3 regions of the uncultured Limimaricola sp. genome follow, and region 3 is predicted to be linked to each of the others. Evidence: riboswitches for the same ligand, from Rfam matches in the RefSeq annotation. Region 3 holds a riboswitch; each other region holds the start of a gene.
The links. Region 3 has a riboswitch for thiamine pyrophosphate ahead of thiC (phosphomethylpyrimidine synthase ThiC). Riboswitches for the same ligand answer to the same signal wherever they lie in the genome.
Positions count from the first base shown of each region.

Region 1: linked by a shared signal. The riboswitch ahead of thiD (bifunctional hydroxymethylpyrimidine kinase/phosphomethylpyrimidine kinase) and the one ahead of thiC (phosphomethylpyrimidine synthase ThiC) in region 3 are both predicted to bind thiamine pyrophosphate.
Region 2: linked by a shared signal. The riboswitch ahead of AADJ02_RS08595 (thiamine ABC transporter substrate binding subunit) and the one ahead of thiC (phosphomethylpyrimidine synthase ThiC) in region 3 are both predicted to bind thiamine pyrophosphate.

Region 1 covers NZ_CAXHZL010000009.1:80,845-85,438, forward strand. Annotated here, with positions in the region: gene AADJ02_RS12390 (malate synthase A) at 1-846, opposite strand, end outside; gene AADJ02_RS12395 (short-chain fatty acyl-CoA regulator family protein) at 1,031-2,467, shown strand; TPP riboswitch at 2,513-2,611, shown strand; gene thiD (bifunctional hydroxymethylpyrimidine kinase/phosphomethylpyrimidine kinase) at 2,675-3,475, shown strand; gene AADJ02_RS12405 (FAD-dependent oxidoreductase) at 3,472-4,446, shown strand; gene thiS (sulfur carrier protein ThiS) at 4,430-4,594, shown strand, end outside.
Region 2 covers NZ_CAXHZL010000005.1:121,472-126,065, forward strand. Annotated here, with positions in the region: gene AADJ02_RS08590 (thiamine/thiamine pyrophosphate ABC transporter permease ThiP) at 1-322, opposite strand, end outside; gene AADJ02_RS08595 (thiamine ABC transporter substrate binding subunit) at 328-1,314, opposite strand; TPP riboswitch at 1,350-1,448, opposite strand; gene aroC (chorismate synthase) at 1,541-2,641, shown strand; gene AADJ02_RS08605 (PRC-barrel domain-containing protein) at 2,715-3,071, opposite strand; partial or broken gene AADJ02_RS08610 (DMT family transporter) at 3,153-4,019, opposite strand; gene AADJ02_RS08615 (HU family DNA-binding protein) at 4,115-4,405, opposite strand; gene AADJ02_RS08620 (AMP nucleosidase) at 4,538-4,594, opposite strand, start outside.
Region 3 covers NZ_CAXHZL010000004.1:250,221-254,814, reverse strand. Annotated here, with positions in the region: gene malQ (4-alpha-glucanotransferase) at 55-1,869, shown strand; TPP riboswitch at 1,900-2,029, shown strand; gene thiC (phosphomethylpyrimidine synthase ThiC) at 2,113-3,924, shown strand; gene AADJ02_RS07945 (DMT family transporter) at 4,033-4,594, opposite strand, start outside.

The sequences.
Region 1 (4,594 bases), on a different contig from region 3:
CGCGGGCAGCACCGCGTCGGCATGGGCGCGCATCAGCCGCAGGTAGGAGGCGGTAAGCGGGGCGCGGCGCATCGTCAGGCCAAGCGCGCGGCCCTTCAGCTCCCAAAGGATTTCGTCCATCTCGAAGCCCGCGTTGACGCTCTCGAGAGAGACCTCGGCGCGGATCGTGCCGGGGGCGAGGCCCGCGCGCTCCTCGACGATGTCGAGGATCTCGGACCAGAGCCGCGCCTCGCGGTGGCCGTCGATGCCGCCAAGTTGCAGAAACGGCCCCTTGTCGCGCGCCGAGAGCGGTGCGGCGAGATGGGTGACGATGAGCGCGATGTCGAACAACCCCGCCGAGACCGGGTGACCGCCGATCAGCAGCGCCGGCTCGTCCCGGCCAAGCGGGCGCGGACGGATCAGCATCGGCGTGTGATCATCGGGGGCCTCGATCAGAGCTGCGATCCCGGCGATCAGGTTGGCGAAGCCGGGCGCCGTGGTTTCGTCGAGATCGACCAGCAGCGTCGAGGCACCGCAGCTTCGGGCCATGGCCAGAGCCCCGGCTTCGGCGGCGCTGGCGAGGCCGATGCGACGGTCGCGCAGACCCTCGGGCGCTGGGGTGCACGTCCACATGCCTTTGCGGATGCCTGCGGTGTCTTCGAGATAGTCGGGCAGGCGGCCTTCGTCGGCACGCTCCTGACGGCGATCGCGGGCGACCGAAAGCGCCTGCATCTTTGGCGCGAAGCGGGTCTGGAGTTCTGCCGCGAGGGCGAGGGCCTCTTCGGTCAGGACGCGATCGGCACCGGGCACGTCGCGCAGCAGGACCGGCTTCGGGGCGGCGGGGGCATGGACGAGATCGAGAGACATCTGCGTGACCTTCCTGTGGGGGGCCTGTTGATGGGCCTGTCTGCGGCACCGAAGGAGGAGGACCGGTGCCTGTTCTGTCTGTAAGGTTAGTGTGGTCATGGCGCAGGTGCAGCATAATTTTGTTGCGAGCGGGTAATCTTGTAAGTTATGTCAGCGGTAAGTTTGAAACATTGTTAGGTCTGAAATGAACGAACGCGGTGAAAAGCTGCTGATCGGTCCCCGGCTCAAGGCGCTGCGCGTCTCGCTCGGGTTGACGCAGGTGCAGATGGCCGGGCGGCTCGGGGTGTCGTCGAGCTATGTGACCTTGATGGAGGGCAACCAGCGCCCCGCCTCGGCCAAGCTGCTGATGCGGCTGGCCGAGGCCTTCGACATCAATGTGAGCGAACTTGCGCCCGAAACCGACGCGCAGCTTGCCGCCGATCTGGCCGCGGCGCTGAAGGATCCGGCTCTCGAAGCGAATGTCGGTCGGGTCGAGATTGAACAGGCGCTCTCGGCGGCACCGGGCATCGCGGCGGCCCTCGTGCGGCTGCACGACCGCTACCGCCAGCTGGTGCTGTCGCGCCAGACCGACGCCAATCCGCTGGCCGACCGCGACAAGGTCGAGGTGCTGGAGGAGGGCAGCCGCGCGGTGCAGTCGGTCCGGGCGTGGCTGTTCGAGCGGCGCAACCATGTCGACGCGCTCGACCGCGCCGCCGAGGCCATGGCCGAGGAGATGAAGCTGCACCGGAGCGAGCCGCACACTGCGCTCACCGAACGGCTGCGCGGGCATGGCATCCGCGTGCGTATCCTGCCCTCGGAGGTAATGGCGGGCCGATTGCGCCAGCACGTGGCGCATCGCGGCGAGCTGCGTCTCTCCGAGCTTTTGGGCCAGTCGAGCCGCCGGTTCCAGATGGCGGTGCTCTTGGCGCGGATGGAGTTGCCGCAGGAGATCGCCGACGAGGTCGCGGCCTCGGGGCTGACGGACCCGTCGGCGCTGGCGCTGGCGCGGGTGACGCTGGCCAACTACTTCGCCGCAGCTCTTCTGATGCCCTACGGGCGCTTCCTCGCCGCCTGCGAGACGGCGCGCTATGACGTGGAGCTTCTCAGCCACCGGTTCGGCACCAGCTACGAGCAGGTGGCGCACCGGCTGACGACCCTGCAACGCGAAGGCGCGCGCGGCATTCCGTTCTTCTTCGTGCGCGTCGATCAGGCGGGCAACATCTCCAAGCGGTTCAGCGCCGGGCGCTTTCCGTTTTCCTCCTTTGGTGGCACCTGCCCGCTGTGGAACATCCACGCCGCCTTCGAGGCACCCGAACGGGTGCAGACCCAAGTGATCTCCATGCCCGACGGCGCGCGGTATTTCTCCATCGCCCGCACCGTGACGCGGCACGGCGGCACGTTGGGCCAGCCCGCCACACGGCTGGCCATCGGTCTGGGCTGCGACGTGGCCTATGCGCCGCGGCTGGCCCATGCCGAAGGGCTCGACCTCGACCGCATCACCCCCACCGGCATCGGTATCAACTGCTACCTGTGCGAGCGGCCCAACTGCGCCAGCCGCGCCCATGCGCCGGTCAACCGCCGGCTTGAGATAGACGAGAGCGAACGCGGCCTTGCGATCTACCGCTTCGAGGGCGAGCGGTGAGAATGCCCTCCCTTGCGTCACCCTTGGTGCGCCGATAACCTCCGCTCGAATCCGTTGGGGTGCCCGCAAGGGCTGAGAGGCAAAGGCCGACCCATCGAACCTGATCCGGCTAATACCGGCGGAGGGAACGGAGACGCGACTCGAGGCTTGCGACGCCCGACGCCCGAGGTCCGTCCTGCGTCCCCCGTCCGGGGGGAGAGCGAGACGATGCGCATCAAGACGGCCCTGACCATCGCAGGCAGCGACAGCGGAGGCGGCGCGGGCATTCAGGCCGATATCAAGAGCTTTGCCGCCTTCGGCGTATACGGCACATCCGCCCTCACCGCGATCACGGCGCAAAACACGCGCGGCGTTCATGGCGTCATGCGGGTGCCGCCCGAGATGGTGACGGCGCAGATCAGGGCCGTGCTAGACGACATCCCCCCCGACGCGATCAAGATCGGCATGCTGGGCGGTGCGGCGGTGGTGGAGGCCGTGGCCGAGGCGCTGGCGGGCTACGAGTGCCCACTCGTGCTCGACCCAGTGATGGTGGCCAAATCCGGCGACGCGCTGCTGGATGACGCGGCTGTCGATGCGTTGGCAACGCTGTTGATCCCCCGCGCCACGATCCTGACTCCGAACCTGCCGGAGGCGGCGCGTTTGCTGGGCTTGTCGCAGGCTACGACAGCCGCCGAGATCGTCGCCCAAGGGCGGGCGCTGCTCGACCTAGGCCCGACAGCGGTGCTGATGAAGGGCGGCCATGCGACGGGGCCGCATTGCACCGACCGCCTGATCACCCAGGCGGGCGTGCACGAAGTGACGGGGCCACGCATCGCCACGCGCAACACCCATGGCACCGGCTGCTCGCTCTCGGCAGCGCTGGCAGCCCTTTTGGCGACGGGCCGTACGCCGGAGGCGGCGTTGGAGCGGGCGCAGAGCTGGCTGTCGGGGGCGATCCGCGCGGCGGACAGGCTTGGGATCGGATCCGGGCACGGGCCGGTGGATCATTTCCATGAGGGGCGGCGATGAGCCTGCGCATCATCGGCGGCGGCGTCATGGGCCTCGCCGTGGCGGCCGAGCTGTCGGCGCGCGGGCGCGCGGTGACGGTGGTGGACCGGATGGCGCAGGCCGGGCCGCATCACTGTTCGTGGTGGGCGGGGGGCATGTTGGCCCCCGACTGCGAGGGGCTCACGGCGGAGGAGCCGGTGGTGCGGCTCGGGCGCGAGGCGGCGGGCTGGTGGGCGCGCCAGGGCGCGCAGGTCATACGGCGCGGCACGCTGGCGGTGGCGCTGGGGCGCGACCGGGCGGAGTTCGACCGCTTTGCCCGCCACGTGCCGGGCATGGCGCTCGATGCCGACGGCGTGGCGGCGCTGGAGCCGGAGCTCGCGGGGCGCTTTGCCCGAGGTTTGCATGTCGAGGCCGAGGCGCATCTCGATCCGCGCGCAACCCTGCAGGGCCTGCGCGACCGGCTCGCCGCGCGTGGCGTCGTGTTCGAGACGGGCGAGGGCCGGTCAGAGGGGGCGGTGATCGACTGTCGAGGCCTCTCGGCGCGCGACGCCATGCCCGACCTGCGCGGGGTGCGCGGCGAGATGGCGGTGCTGCGGGCGCCCGAGGTGGAGATCACCCGGCCCGTGCGGCTGCTGCACCCGCGCTACCCGCTCTATGTCGTGCCGCGCGGACAGGGGCTCTTCATGCTCGGCGCGACCCAGATCGAAAGCGAGGGGCGCGGCCCCGCGACCGCGCGGTCGGTGCTGGAGCTATTGAGCGCGGCCTATGCGCTGCATCCCGCCTTCGGCGAGGCCGAGGTTCTGGAGATCGGCGCCGATGCGCGCCCGGCCTTTCCCGACAACCTGCCGCGCATCCGGCGGCGGGGCGAGACCATTCATGTCAACGGGCTGTTCCGCCATGGTTTTCTTCTCGCGCCCGCGATGGCGCGGATGGTGGCGGATTGGCTCTGCGACGGCATCAGACCGGAGGTGTGCGATGAGGATCATGGTTAACGGCACGGCGCGCGAGATCGCGGCCGACACGCTGGCCGAGGCGCTGGTGGCGCTCGGGCAGGGGGAGGAGACGGTGGCGACGGCGCTCAACGAGGAGTTCGTGCCCGCCACCGCGCGCGCGCGGACTCCGATCGCGCCGGGCGACCGG
Region 2 (4,594 bases), on a different contig from region 3:
TCAAAAGCCCGCCGCGACCGAACACGCCGATGAGGCCAATCACCGCGACCACCACTGGCAGGATGAAGGGTGCCCCCAGAAGCGTCACCAGCGCGCCGCGCCCGAAAAACCGCCGCCGTGCCAGAGCCCGCGCCACCGGCATGGCGAGCACGACCGACACGCAGGCCGACAGCGCCGCCTGCCAAGTGGTGAACCAGATCGCCGAGAGATCGGCGGGGCCGAGCCGCAGTGCGAAACCCGCGCGCCAGATCACGGCCGCCAGCGTGCCCAGCGTCAGTGCCAGCACCAGCCCGGCGGCGATGCCGCCGGGCCATCTCGCCACAGGTGTTATTGCGACAGCCCCTGTCGCCAGGCCTCAATCGCGGGCGCGCGCAGCGCATCGGCTTCGGCCTCGGGCAGCCAGATCGCCTTTTCGGGCATCGCGATGTCGCGGAAGCCTTCAGGCCATTCGGTCTCGGGCAGCGCCGAGGGGTAGGACCAGTTCGAGGTCGGGATCAGCGACTGGAAGGTCTCGCTGGTGACGAACTGCATGAACCGCTGCGCCAACTCCGGCGCGTCGGTGCCCTCAAGCTGAGCCGCCAGCTCGATGGTCATGTAATGCCCCTCCTCGAAGATCGCCGCCGAAACGGTGTCGTCGTCCTCGGCGATCGCGTGGTAGGCGGGCGAGGTGGTGTAGCTCAGCACCATGTCGACCTCGCCCTCGGTGAAGAGACCATATGCCTCGGACCAGCCCGGCGTGACGGTGGTGATCTTGGGTGCCAGCGCGGCCCATTTCGCCTCGACCTCCTCGCCAAAGACCTCCTCGGCCCAGAGCACCAGAGACAGGCCCGAAACCGAGCTGCGCGGGTCCTGGATGGCGATGCGCAGATCGTCGGAGGCCGAGACCAGCTCCGCAAAGCTCCCCGGCACCTCTTTCAGCGCCTCGTTGTCGTAGACGAAGGCGAGGTAGGACCAGTCGAACGGCAGAAAGACTTCGTCGGTCCAGTCGATCGGCAGCGTCAGACCGGCGGTGTCGACGCCATGCGGCGCGAAGAGCCCGGTCTCGCGCGCCTTCTTCATCTCGGTCGAATCAAAGCCGATGGCCACGTCCGCCTCGGTGCGCGCGCCTTCGAGCAGCAGCCGCGGCAGCAGGTCGCCGGTCTGGTAGTCGAGCGTACAATCGCACTCGGCCTCGAAGGCCTCCTTGATCGCGGGGCCGGGGCCCCATTCGGAGGCGAAGTAATCGGGGGCATAGACGGTGAGGGTCTGGCCTTGCGCGAGCGCCGGGGTGGCGACGAGTGCTAGGGCGAGACCCGCATTCAGGCGATGGGACATGGTCATCCTCCAATGCGGGCGAAGAGCAAGGAGGACGCGTGTCCCGAAACCTTCCCTCCGCCGGTGTGATCCGGTTCAGGTTCAACGGGTCCGCGCGATGCGCATCTCAGCCAGTGGCCCCCCGAGGTGGCGCAGACACTACGCCATGGGGGGCTGCGCGCAAGCCCCCGCCCTTTCCCCCGCACCCGCCCCGCGCTACACCGGCCCCGCCACAAGGAGAGCGTCCATGTCCCTCAACAGCTTCGGCCACCTGTTCCGTGTCACCACATGGGGCGAAAGCCACGGCCCCGCACTCGGCGCCACGGTCGATGGCTGCCCACCGGGGGTGGAGATTACCGAAGCCGACCTGCAGGTCTGGCTCGACAAGCGACGCCCGGGCCAGAACAAGCACACCACGCAAAGGCGCGAGCCCGATACGGTGGAGATCCTGTCGGGCGTGTTCGAGGGCCGCTCCACCGGCACGCCGATCCAGCTGATGATCCGCAACACCGACCAGCGGTCCAAGGATTACGGCGACATCGCCGAGACCTTCCGCCCCGGCCATGCCGACATCGCCTATCACCTGAAATACGGAATCCGCGATTATCGTGGTGGCGGTCGCTCGAGCGCGCGCGAGACGGCGGCGCGGGTGGCGGCGGGTGGCGTGGCACGGGCCGCGTTGGCAGCCCTTCTGCCGGATTTGAAGATCACCGGCTACATGGTGCAGATGGGCGAGAAGACGATCGACCGCTCAAAGGTCGATATGGCCGAGGTGGCCCGGAACGACTTCTGGTGCCCCGATGCGCAGGCCGCGACCGATTGGGCCGACTATCTCGACGCGCTCAGGAAGGACCACAACTCGGTCGGCGCGATGATCGAAGTCGTAGCCTCGGGCGTGCCCGCGGGCTTAGGCGCGCCGGTCTATGGCAAGCTCGACACCGATCTGGCGGCGGCGATGATGTCGATCAACGCGGTCAAGGGTGTGGAGATCGGCGAGGGCATGGCGGCGGCGGCGCTGACGGGCCGCGACAATGCCGACGAGATCTTCATGGGGCCGAACGGGCCGGAGTACGGCTCGAACCATGCGGGCGGGGTCTTGGGCGGCATCAGCTCGGGGCAGGATGTGGTGGTGCGCTTTGCGGTCAAGCCGACCTCGTCGATACTGTCGCCCCGCAAATCGATCCGTATGGACGGCAGCCCGACCGAGGTCATCACCAAAGGCCGCCACGACCCCTGCGTCGGCATCCGCGCGGTGCCGGTGGCCGAGGCGATGATGGCCTGCGTGCTGCTCGATCACTATCTGCTCGATCGTGGCCAGACCGGGGGCGCACGCGGTACCATCGGCTGAGGTCGTTGTTAGAGACAATTCAGAGACAACAAAGGCCGCCGGGGCATCCCTCGGCGGCCTTTCTCGTGGCGCGTCAGATCCAGTAGTAAGGCGCGCCGTAATGGGTATAGGCCGCCTCTTCCCAACGCCGGTCCTCGTACCAGCGCTCGGGCCGCTCGGGCGCGCCCTGAAGCTGCGCCTCGGTGATGTCGGTGCGATACCCGCCAAGGCCGGTGTCGTAGTCGAGCTTGGACCAAGGGATCGGGTGATGCTCTTCACCGATGCCGAGGAAGCCACCGAAGCCCATCACGGCGTAGGTGATTTTGCCGCTCTTCTTGTCGATCACGAGATGGTCGATGTGGCCAATCTTCTCGCCCCCGGCACCAAACACCTCGGTGCCGTTGACGCGGTCGGACGAAATCGTGCTGTGGCTGTCGCTGTAGTCGAACATGATGTCCTCCTGTGCTGTCTCGGGTGTAAAACCAACAGCCCTGCCCGGCTGTTCCGACGCGCGCGCCGGTGCGCCGGTTTTGGCCGATGGCCGCCGTGCCAGCTGCACCGCGAGGATGCCCGCCGCCACCACCGCGACGCCCAGCGCGTCCGTACCGCCCAGCGCCTCGCCCAAGAGCACGGCGGCGATGACAACGCCGAAGACGGGGTTGAGGAAGTGGAACGTCGCCGCCTTCACCGCGCCGATCCGCTCGACCAGCACGAACCACACCAGCGTCGCCAGAACACCCGGCACCAGCACGGTGTAGACGAAGGCCAGAACGAGCGGCCATGACCACCCCACAGCCCATGTCTCCAAGATCAGCGCCGGGGGCAGCAGCGCCGCCGCGCCGACCAGCATCTGCAGGCCGACCACCATCATCAGGTTGCCACCCGAAGCCGCGCCGCGCACCGCCAGGGTCGCCGTGGCCAGCGCCAGCGCTGCCACGCCGCACAGCGACACTGCGAAGAGGTCGAGCCCGCCCGCCATACGCCCGCCCATGATGATTGCCACGCCCGCGAACCCAGCGACGAGGCCCAGAGCCGCGATGGGCGGCAACCGGTCGCGCAGCACCACCCAGCCGATCAGCGCCACCAGAAGCGGCATGGTCGAGGCGATGATCGATGCGACCGAGGCACCGATCCACTGCATCGCCACGAAGTTCAGCCCCAGATACAGCGCGTTCTGGCACAGGCCGAAGATCACCACCCCGCGCCACTGGCCCCGGCTCAGCCGCGCCGTCTGCCGCAAGGCCAGCGCGATGCCGATGGCGATGGCGCCGGAGGCCAGAAACCGCAGCGTCAGCGCGGTGAGCGGCGGCGCGTAGGTGACGACCACCCGCGCCGAGGTGAAGGCCGAAGACCACATCAGCGCGAAAGCGAGCCCGAGCCCGAGTGACCTGAGATCCATCGACTACCTCCTTGCGGCAACGAAAAAGGGCCGCCCCTCTCGGGGCGACCCTTTCGTCATTTCGTCCGGGCCGCAAGGCCGCGGCGCGTCGAGGATCACTCCTCGTTGACGCTGTCCTTCAGGGCCTTGGCGATGGTCATCTTGACCACCTTGTCGGCGTCCTTCTTGATCTGCTCGCCCGTCGCGGGGTTGCGGACCATGCGCTCGGGGCGCTCGCGGCAGTAGATCTTGCCGACGTTCGGCAGGGTCACAGCGCCGCCCTGCGACACTTCGCGGGTGATGATGGCGACCAGCGCGTCCAGATGGGCGCCAGCGGATTTCTTGTCGCCGCCGGTCTCGTCGGCGATGGCGCTGACGAGCTGCGCCTTGGTCATCGGTTTGGCCATTCCAGGTCTCCTTACCACAGCCCGCTTGGGGCGTATTCCTGCGCCGCTTGGCGCGACGTGTTGCCTAGACCCACAATGAAACAATCGCCAATGCAAGCAAAAACCGATGTTTCCTTGCGGTATCGGCGGGTTTCAGAGGAAAGCCGTCTCTTCGAAGCTACGCAGTTTGCGGCTGTGGATGCGTTCGAG
Region 3 (4,594 bases):
TGATCGATGACCACGGGCCGGGCGCTGTCCCGGCCCTTTTTCCATGGAGCCCGCATGACCGACCTTGCCGATCTCTGCCGTCACCACGGGATCACCACCGAATACGACGACCCGCACGGCGATGGCACGCGCCCAGTACCGGAGGCGACGCTGCGCCTGATCCTGCGCAAGATCGGCGTCGATCCCGACGCCCCGGCAAGCGGCGCGGCCGCGCCGCAGGAGATGGTGGTGCCCGAAGACGGCGTGTGCCACCTGCCCGGTTGGCTCGATGACGCACCCGGCTGGGGCATGTTCTGTCAGCTCTATGAGTTGCGCTCGGCGCGCAATCACGGCATCGGCGACTTCCGCGACCTGTCGGACATGGCGCGCATTGCGGGCCGGGCCGGTGCGGATTTCCTAGGGGTCAACCCGCTGCACGCGCTGTTCCTCGGCGATCCGACGCGGCGCAGCCCCTTCTTCCCCTCGACCCGCAGCTTTCTCAGCCCGGTTTACATCGCGCTCGACGATCTGGCCGGTCACGACGCGGGCGACATCGACGGGGCGGCGCTTCGCGCGGGCGACCTTGTCGATTACGACGCGGTGGTGCCCGCCAAGCTCAAGGCCCTGCGCGCGGCCTTCGCGCGACAGCCCTTCGACGGTGACGAGGCCGCCTTCGACGCCTTCGTGAGCCAAGGCGGCGAGCCGCTACGCCGCCACGCGCTGTTCGAGGCGCTGTCGCTTGCCATGGTGGCCGAAGGGAATGGATCGGGCTGGCACGGCTGGCCCGAGGCATTGCGCGAGGTCGAAAGCAAAGAGGTCACCGATTTTGCCGATGAGAACGCGACCGAGGTCCAGTTTCATCTCTGGCAGCAATGGCAGGCCACGCGTCAGCTCGACACCGCCATGGCCTGCGCCATGGAGGCGGGCATGCGTATCGGCCTCTACCTCGACCTTGCGGTGGGCGAGGCCCCCGACGGCTCGGCAAGCTGGGGTGGCGGCGAGACGCAGATGATCGGTCTGTCGGTCGGCGCCCCCCCCGATGTCTTCGCGGCCGATGGCCAATACTGGGGTTTGTCGGCCTTCTCGCCCGGGGGCTTGCGCAAATACGACTACGCTCCCTTCCGCGACATGATCGCGGCGCAGCTGGCCCATGCGGGCGCATTGCGCATCGATCACGCGATGGCGCTGTGGCAGCTGTTCCTGATCCCGGATGGCGAACCCGCCAGCGCCGGCGCGCATCTGCGCTTTCCCTTCTCGGACCTGCTGCGCGTGCTGGCACAAGAGAGCCGCGCGCGCGAGGCGGTGGTGATTGGTGAGGACTTGGGCTTCGTGCCGCCGGGTTTTCGCGAGGCGATGCAGGCGGCCAACATCCTGTCCTACTCGATCCTCTACTTCGAAAAGGACGGCGATCGCTTCAAGCGCCCCGAGGAATACCGCCCCACCGCGCTGGCCTGTCTGTCGACCCACGACCTGCCGGTGCTTGAGCGCTGGTGGGCGGGCGAAGACATCGCGCTGCGCCGCAAGCTCGGTCTCGTGGGCGAGGAGGACAGCGACGCCCATGCCAAGGACCGCGCCCGCGAGCGCCGTGCCCTGCTCGATGCGATGCGCCGCGCAGGCGCGCTGCGTGGCCGCCTGCCGCGCCAGAAGGAGATGCCGCGCGAGGTGCTGGTCGCGGCCTACCGCTATCTCGCGCGCACCCGCGCTGCCCTCGTCGGTGTGCGGCTGGCCGACATGGTGGGCCCCAAGGCGCCAACCAACATGCCCGGCACGGTGGACGACTATCCCAACTGGCGGCCGCGTGCGCCGCTGGAGGTGTCCGACATCGCCAGCCACCCCGATTTTCGGGCGGTGACGGCGATGATGCGCAAGACGCGTCCGCGCGGCGCTTGACACCCGCCCTGCCGCGACGGCAGGGTGGCCGCACTTCACCAGGGGGGCCCCGGCAAGGGGCTGAGATATCGCTGGCGAGGCCGCTATGGCCCACGCGCGCGCAGACCCTTCGAACCTGATCCAGTTCATACTGGCGTAGGGACGGTGCGCGGCTGCTGGGCTTTTGGGGCGACTCCCTTTCCATCACCGCTTCTCCACCCCCGCTGTCGTTCTGGATCGTCACCGCCGACGCAAGGACGCCGCATGACGATCAACACCACCCCACCCGAACTGCCCCGCGTGACCACCGGTCCGCTCCCCGCTTCATCCAAGGTCTGGAAGGCCGGGACGCTGCATCCCGACATTCGCGTTCCAATGCGCGAGATCGCGCTGCACCCGAGCGCCGGTGAGCCAAACGTGAGGGTCTATGACGCCTCCGGCCCCTATACCGACACCGAGGCTGCGATCGACACCGCCGCAGGGTTGGCCCGCCCGCGCGAGGCATGGATCATCGCGCGCGGCGACACCGAAGACTACGAGGGCCGCAACATCCGCCCCGAGGACAACGGGCGCATAGAGACAAGCGACAAGCTGCGCCCCTTTCCGCGCACTCATGCGCCGCGACGGGCGACGGGCGACCGCGCTGTCACCCAGCTTGCCTATGCCCGCGCGGGCATCGTCACGGCGGAGATGGAATACGTGGCGATCCGCGAGAACATGGGCCGCGATGCCGCGCTGGCCCGCGCGCGCGACGGCGAAAGCTTCGGCGCGGCGATCCCCGATCACGTGACGCCCGAATTCGTGCGCGACGAGATCGCGCGCGGCCGCGCCATCATCCCCGCCAACATCAACCATCCCGAGCTGGAGCCGATGATCATCGGCCGCAACTTCCTCGTGAAGATCAACGCCAATATCGGCAATTCGGCGGTCACCTCCTCGATGGAGGAGGAGGTCGAGAAGATGGTCTGGGCGATCCGCTGGGGCGCCGACACGGTCATGGACCTCTCCACGGGCCGCGACATTCACGACATCCGCGACTGGATCTTGCGCAATTCTCCGGTGCCGATCGGCACGGTGCCACTCTATCAGGCGCTCGAGAAGGTCGGCGGCATCGCAGAGGACCTGACATGGGAAGTGTTCCGCGACACGCTGATCGAGCAGGCGGAACAGGGCGTGGACTACTTCACCATCCACGCAGGGCTCAGGCTTCATCACGTACCGCTCACCATCGATCGGGTCACCGGCATCGTCAGCCGGGGCGGCTCGATCATGGCCAAGTGGTGCCTGCACCATCACCGCGAAAGCTTTCTTTACGAGCATTTCGAGGAGATCTGCGAGATCTGCCGCCGCTACGACGTGTCGTTCTCGCTGGGCGACGGGCTGCGCCCGGGCTCGATCGCCGATGCCAACGACGCCGCGCAGTTCGCGGAGTTGGAGACGCTGGGTGAGCTGACGCAGATCGCGTGGAAGCACGATTGTCAGGTGATGATCGAGGGCCCCGGCCACGTCGCCATGCACAAGATCAAGGAGAACATGGACAAGCAGCTGGCCTGCTGCGACGAGGCGCCGTTCTACACGCTGGGGCCGCTCACCACCGACATCGCGCCGGGCTACGACCACATAACTTCCGGCATCGGCGCCGCGATGATCGGTTGGTTCGGTTGCGCCATGCTGTGCTACGTCACGCCCAAGGAGCATCTGGGCCTGCCCGACCGCGACGACGTCAAGACCGGCGTCATCACCTACAAGATCGCCGCTCATGCCGCCGATCTCGCCAAGGGGCATCCCGGTGCGGAGCTGCGCGACGACGCGCTGTCACGCGCGCGGTTCGAGTTCCGCTGGGAAGACCAGTTCAACCTCGCGCTCGATCCCGACACCGCGCGCTCGATGCATGACGAGACGCTCCCCAAGGATGCCCACAAGACGGCACATTTCTGCTCCATGTGTGGACCCAAGTTCTGCTCCATGCGGATCAGCCACGACATCCGGTCCGAGGCCCAGAAAGAGGGCATGGCGAAGATGGCTGAGAAGTTCCGCGAGGGCGGTGCGCTCTACCTGCCCGAGACCAGCGCCTGAGCCTTCGGGCGCGCGCCGGGCAGGCGTCGCGGCGATGTTTGTCGAGTGAACGGGAAACGAGTGCAAAGGGCGGCGGATCGGGGCATGGCCCCGGTCCGCCGTTTCTTGTCATGCTTGCGGTGCGAGTGCTCTGTCCGAGGCGTCGCCCTGCCGCGCGGCCACCCGCTCGCGGTGCACCACATAGGCGCCCGAGCCGAGAATGATCGCCATGCCCAACGCGGTCGCCGCATCCGGCAGATCGCCGAACACCAGATAGCCCAAGGCCACGGCACCGACGATTTCGAGGTATTGGAACGGTGCGAGCAGCCCCGCTTCGGAGCGGCGGAACGCCTCCGCGATCAGCAGGAAGGTCCCGGCCGAGACCGCGCCCACCAGCGGCAGCATCCCCCAGACCCAACCCGGTGCCGTCGGCACGTTGAGCGCGTGCAGCCCCAAGAGCCAGCCTGCCCCGAACAGCGTCATCGCGATCAGCGCGGCATAGAGCGTCGCCCCGGTCTGGATCGTGAGCGCCGAGCGCGTGGCCGAGGCGCGCCGCAGGATCACCGCGTTGAGCGCAAAACCCGTGGCCGAGGCCAGCGGCAGCAGCGCCGCCGGGGTGAAGCCCTCGAACCCCGGCCGGATCACCACCAGCACGCCCACAAAGCCCACCGCGACGGCGGCATAACGGCGC